Regions from separate parts of the Delftia sp. SD018 genome, predicted to be linked through region 2. Evidence: predicted binding sites of a transcription regulator. Region 2 holds the regulator's gene; the other holds the start of a gene.

Region 1 (3,205 bases), on a different contig from region 2:
CCGGGCTGGGGCAGCGCCTCGGCGGCGGATTTCAGCGCCATGCCCTTGGCACGGTCGGCGTCGCCATAGCCCAGGTCCACACCGGCCTCGACACGCGTGAACAGCGACGGCGCCACGGCCACATAGCCGCGGGCTGCCAGGCGGTCGGCCACGGCGCGGATATGGGCGTTGACGCCGAAGATCTCCTGCAGCACCACGACGGCACCGCGCGCGGGCACATCGGGCCGCGCCACCCAGGCCGGCGAAGCCGTGCCATCCAACGAAGTCAACTGCACAAAACTGCCCATGTCCGCGTTCCTTTCTGTCTGAGAACCTGTTGTGATTTCCCGGTGGGCGGACGCGCCCCGCAATGCTGTAATGGCGGCGGGCCGGCCCGTGCGGCAATTCTTTCACAGGAGACATTCGATGGAACGAAAAGTCGTGCGTACCGGCAAGCTCCGGGCACAGGTGGGCGGCGGCAACCTACAGGGAATGCGATGGACCTCAAACCGCTGATCACGCTGGTGGCCATCATCAACCCGCTGGCCATCGTCCCCTTCTTCATCCACTACACCGAGGGATTCAGCGCCCAGCAGCGCCAGCAGACCATTCGCACGGCGGCGCTGGCCTCGTTCTGCGTGATCGCGGCCTGCGCCATCATCGGGCTGCAGGTGCTGGACTTCTTCAACATCTCGCTGCAGAGCTTTCAGGTGGGCGGTGGCCTGCTGCTGCTGATCAGCGCGATGAACATGCTCAACGCCCGCCCGGCCGAGGAACGGCCCAACGCGCCCACGCTGGTCGCTGGCGCGGAAAAGGCCGCCATGGGCAACAGCATTGCCGTGGTGCCGCTGACGATTCCGCTGCTGACGGGGCCGGCCTCCATGTCCACCGTGGTGATCTACGCCGACCAGGCACGCACCATCTGGCAGCACCTGGCCCTGGTGGGCTATGGCGTGGTGGTGGCGCTGGTGGTGATGGTCTGTTTTTCGCTGGCGGACCCGATCGCCCGCGTGCTGGGCAAGACCGGCATCAACGTGATGACGCGGCTCATGGGCCTGATCCTCGCGGCCCTGGCCGTGGAGGTGATGGCGGGCGGGCTGGTGAAGATCTTCCCCATCCTGGCCTCGCCCGCGATCGTGCCCTGAGCGGGCTGGCTGACTGGTGGCCTTACTGCCGGTTCAGATCGGTTCAGGCCGGATCAGGCCGGCACGGTCCGCGCGCGGTCGGCGCTGCCGTCGCAGGCACCGCCGCAGCCCGTGATGGGCTGCTCGGGCAAGGCCTCAGGGTGCGCCAGGGAGCCCGTGGCGGGATCGAAGCCCGCACTGCGCAGATGCAGGGCCAGCGCCGCATCCATGGTCTGCGCATGGTGCACGAACCAGGCCGCCAGCTCGCCCGCCATGCTGCGGATCACGGCCAGATCACCGGCCGCCGCCTTGCTCGCCCCCTCGCGCATCACCTGCAGCACCACCTTGTGCTGCAGGCTGTGGCAGTTGGTGCTGGTGAACCGCGTGGACTGCATCCAGCGGTCTTCCTGGTCGAAATGCACCTGCGTATGCGCGATCAGCTCATCCCAGCGCGCGCACAGCTGCGCATCATCGGCCGCCTCCACCTCGGCCAGCAGCAGGACGAACTCCTGATGCACCTCGTCCATGGCCGGCAACTCCAATGCCAGCGCTCCGCTCCATTCCAGCACGGCCATATGCTTCTCCTGCCTTCATCGTGAAAGCCTGCAGCTTAGGAACAGCACCGCCCAACCCGTTTGACCCACATCAGCCAACCCGAAAACAGCAAAGCCCCGCGAACGGGGCTTGGTCAAGGCGGATAAAACTGGCGCGGCCAAAAGGCCAGGGGCACCGAGCAAGAGCCGCCTCGCGGCGAAGGTGCCGTCCCCCTCCCTCGCGAAGCGAGTAGAGAGGGGGAAGCGGCGTCAGCCGCTCAGGGGGAGCTTACTGTCCAAACTTCCGCTTGGCATCAGCCACGCAGGTGTCCTTGGCAGCGCCGCTCATGGTGTCGCAACGGGCCTTGGCAGCCTTGTAGTCGGCTTCGCGGGTTTCCTCGGCAGCGTCCTTGCGGGTTTCTGCCACGTTGGCAGCCTTGGCTGCGGAGTTGGAAGCGGGCTCGGCCTGGGCCTTGTTCACCTTGGCGGCTTCCACGGCGTGCACGTGGGCGGCCTTGGCATCCTTCACGCAGACATCCTTGGCGTCGCCCTTGAGGTCGTCACACTTTTCCTTGGCGATGTCGTAGTCCGCATCGGCCTTGGCCTTGAGTGCCTTTTCGCTGTTCTTGGGCGAAGGATTGCGGCGCGATTCCAGTTCGGCCTTGGCCACGTTTTCCTGGCCCTTGGCCTGCTTCTCGCAGACGTCCTTGGCGTTGTCCTTGAGCGGCTTGCACTGTTCCTTGGCAGCCTTGTAATCGGCCTCGATCTGGTTCTTGGCGGCCGTGTGCTCCGCATTGGTCATGGCCATGGCGCCGGAGGCCATCAGGCCCAGGGCGACAGCGGAAAGCATGTGGCGAAAGCGTTGCGGTGTTTGCATGATGGAACTCCTTGTATTTGTACTGAAGCGGCCCTTGTTGCCTGCGGCGGCGGGCCATTGGTGCGTGCCTCAGGCACGCTGGCTGTCGAGGAGCGGATGGCGGCGCCGGCCAGGGCGTCCAGCCCATCCGCAGTCCACCCTCATCAGTCTTCGAAGCGGAAGTCGGGGTTGCGCTTTTGCCAGTCGGTCAGCTGCTTTTCGGCAGCGTCGCGGGCCAGGCCCTGGCGCTCCTGCAGCTTGCCCAGGAATTGCTCGCGCTTGCCGGCGATCACATCCAGATCGTCATCGGTGAGCTTGCCCCATTGCTCACGGATCTTGCCGGTGAATTGCTTCCAGTTGCCCTTGATGCGGTCTTCATTCATGGCTTGGTCCTTTCAGTGATGTTGAAGTAGCGCTGTGCAATCAGGCCTTGTTTTTTCAAAGCCGCGATCTGCATCAGCGACGGTTCCACTGTAAAAAACCTGGGGGCTGCGCGTCGTAGTCTGGACCTAGTGTTGACGGTCGTCCCAGGGGCAGCCGAGACGGTGGGATCGGGACTACAGCCCCTGACGGACGCGCGGGAAGCGCTGGGTCAGGCGCGGCCCGCCCCTGCCCTGAGTACCCAGCCTTTTCCCCGTATGTCCGCCCCTGCGCCGTGGCGGTTGCAATGCAGCCGGAGAGTGGGCCGTTCGATGAAGCATTGCCGAGCAAAG
Region 2 (3,205 bases):
CGCCGCGCACCAAGAAGGTGGACTACAAGGCCCAGGGCCTGGGCGACTGCATCGACTGCAAGATGTGCGTGCAGGTCTGCCCCGTGGGCATCGACATCCGCAACGGTCTGCAATACGAATGCATTGGCTGCGGCCTGTGCATAGACGCCTGCAATTCCATCATGGACAAGATGGAGTACCCGCGCGGCCTGATCCGCCTGACCACGCAGAACGCCATGGCCGGCCTGTGGCGGCGTGCCCAGGTGCTGCGCCGCATCTTCCGTCCGCGCGTGCTGATCTACTCGGCCGTGCTGATCGGCTTGAGCGTGGTCATGATCGTGAGCCTGGCGTTGCGCCAGTCGGTCAAGGTGGACGTGATCCGCGACCGCGCCTCGCTGTCGCGCATCGTGGCGGGCGGCAAGCTGGAGAATGTCTACCGCCTGCAGATCATGAATGCCACCGAGCAGGCCCAGCGCTACCGCATCAGCGCCCACGGCCTCGATGGGCTGGAGCTGGCGTCCGAGCAGGAAGTCGAGGTCGGCCCGGCCGAGACGCGCGGCATTGCGGCGCGCCTGCAGATTCCCTACGGTTCGGCCGAGCCGGGCTCGCACACCGTATTCTTCGATATCGATGCCGTGCATTCGGGCGCGGGACGCGCGTCCGAAAAGGCCGTCTTCCTGGTGCCCCGGTGATGTTCCTGGCAGGCGCGGCACGGTCCGCGCCTGCCGCCTGAAAGAAAGAGGTTTCCCATGTCTTCCAGTCCCGCAGTGTCCGCGCCCGCGCAGGCTCCCTCGCACCCCGACGCCGGCAAGCCCTGGTGGAGGTTCGGCCATGTCTGGCTGGTGGTGGCCGGCCCGGCGGCCGTGGTGGTCGCTGCCGTGATCACGGCCATCATCGCCATCAACGGCGCCGATCCCGTGATCGACCCCGACTACTACCGCAACGGCATCACGATCAACGAGCGTGCCGATGGCGTGCGCGAAGTGCCCAAGAGCATGGCGCCCGCCGTCACCGGCCGCAACCATGCGGCCACGCCCGCGCACGATCACCCCACCGACCGCTGATCGCCGTGCACCCCTGCAAGAGGCCGCAGTCGCGGCCTTTTTGCATGGCGGATCGCATCTCCGGCATGCGCGACGGGTGAGGGTTTCCTACAGGCGTGCAGGGCGCTGCGGGGCTTGGCGCCATGCGTTGGCGCGGCGCACAATGAAGGCGACCCCTCGACAGCACAAGGAGATCGCTGATGTTGGCCCAACGCTGGATGTGGATTGCCTGGCCTGCCTTTCTGGCAGCCGCCGTGATGGAGATGCTGGTTTTTGCCTTTGTGGACCCGCTGGAGCTGCATTGGCTCGGCGACCTGGGCTGGTCGCGCCAGGGCATCTACACGCTGGCCTTCTTCGCCTTCTGGGGCGTGACCATGCTCTCCAGCCTGATGACCACCATGCTGGGCCGCTCGGCCCGCGATCTCAATGACGGCGTGGTCTCCGAGCCCGACCCGGACCTGGCCATGCAGGGGCTGGGGCGGGACTGATCGAGAGCCCGCCGCAATGAACAAGGCCCGCTGTCGCGGGCCTTGTTCATTGGCGGACGAATGCTTGCCGCCCTTGCAGCCTCACTGGCACTGCTGGCTGTTGACGATGCGCTTGAGCGCCTCCGTGTCCAGGATGCGCAGATGGCGCTGGCGCACCTCGATGATGTTGTCGTCCGCGAACTTGGAGAAGGTGCGGCTCACCGTCTCCAGCTTCAGGCCCAGGTAGCTGCCGATTTCCTCGCGCGTCATGCGCAGCACCAGTTCGGACTTGGAAAAGCCCCGTGCATGCAGGCGCTGCACCAGGTTGAGCACGAAGGCGGCCAGGCGCTCCTCGGCGCGCATGCTGCCCAGCAGCAGCATCACGCCGTGCTCGCGCACGATCTCGCGGCTCATGACCTTGTGCACATGGTTTTGCAGGGCCGTGACCTCGCGCGACAGGTCTTCCAGCTTGTCGAAGGGCATGACGCAGACTTCGGCGTCTTCCAGCGCGACGGCATCGCAGGTGTGGTGGTCGTTGACGATGCCGTCCAGGCCGATGATCTCGCCGGCCATCTGAAAGCCTGTGACCTGGTCGCGTCCGTCCTCGGTGGCCACGCAGGTCTTGAAGAAGCCGGTGCGGATGGCGTACAGCGAGGTGAATGTCTCGCCGTTGCGAAACAGCAGGCCTCCGCGCTTGACCTTGCGGCGCGTGGCCACGATGTCGTCGATGCGCTGCATCTGCTCGGCATCCAGGCCCATGGGCATGCACAGTTCGCGCAGGTTGCAGTTGGAGCAGGAGGCTTTGATGGTCTGAAGGTTCATGGAGTGATAAACATCAGCGGCACACAGCGTGCCGGCGGTGACCTCGTGGATTGCGATGAGTTGGATCAAATTGTCGCAGCAGTCCCTCAAACAACTCTTGATATGAGTCAAGGACATGACCGATGTGCTGCGGCACAGTCGAGGTATTAGAGGAAAAAACCCATGACCGCTGTCACCCCAGAGCTGCTGCGTCGCTTTGACGTACCGGGGCCCCGATACACCTCGTTCCCTACCGCCGACCGCTTTGTCGAGGCCTTTGGTGCAGAGGACTATATCCTGGCGCTGCAACAACGCAAATCGAGTACCGCAGCGCGTGCCACGCCTTTGTCGCTGTATGTGCACGTGCCCTTTTGCGAGTCGCTTTGCTACTACTGCGCCTGCAACAAGATCGTGACGCGCCACCACGATCGCGCTGCCGTCTACCTGGACTACCTGGCGCGCGAGATGGCCTTGCATACGGCCCATTGCGGCAAGGGCCAGACCGTCAGCCAGCTGCACCTGGGCGGCGGCACGCCCACCTTCTTCTCCGACGACGAGCTGCGCACGCTGATGGGCCTGTTGCGCGAGCATTTCAAGCTGGAGCCGGGTGGCGAGTATTCCATCGAGGTCGATCCGCGCACCGTCAGCGTCGAGCGCCTGGCCGTGCTCAAGGAGCTGGGCTTCAACCGCCTGAGCTTCGGTGTGCAGGACTTCGACGAACAGGTGCAGATCGCCGTGCACCGCGTGCAGCCGGCAGAGCAGGTGTTCGAGCTGGTGGCGGCCGCGCGGCAGTTGGGCTTTGCCTCCATCAACGTGGACCTGATCTACGGCCTGCCCAAGCAGACGCCCGAATCCTTCGAGCGCACGCTGGCCCAGGTCAACGCGCTGCGGCCCGATCGCATCGCGCTCTATGCC

What was found. Region 2 encodes FNR, which switches genes on or off when oxygen is low (the NO sensors DNR and NnrR bind a similar motif). Its sites were predicted from a motif close to TTGATNNNNATCAA; they were not measured.
Region 1: the regulator FNR is predicted to act here: its motif matches at 1,739-1,752, upstream of INR38_RS25035 (hemerythrin domain-containing protein).

What each region holds. Positions count from the first base shown of each region.
Region 1 is NZ_JADDRN010000034.1:9,829-13,033, forward strand. It holds gene INR38_RS25025 (dienelactone hydrolase family protein) at 1-287, opposite strand, end outside; gene INR38_RS25030 (MarC family protein) at 477-1,124, shown strand; gene INR38_RS25035 (hemerythrin domain-containing protein) at 1,178-1,678, opposite strand; gene INR38_RS25040 (hypothetical protein) at 1,926-2,513, opposite strand; gene INR38_RS25045 (CsbD family protein) at 2,657-2,875, opposite strand.
Region 2 is NZ_JADDRN010000010.1:24,097-27,301, reverse strand. It holds gene ccoG (cytochrome c oxidase accessory protein CcoG) at 1-671, shown strand, start outside; gene INR38_RS11990 (FixH family protein) at 729-1,043, shown strand; gene INR38_RS11985 (hypothetical protein) at 1,223-1,510, shown strand; gene fnr (fumarate/nitrate reduction transcriptional regulator Fnr) at 1,592-2,311, opposite strand; gene hemN (oxygen-independent coproporphyrinogen III oxidase) at 2,474-3,205, shown strand, end outside.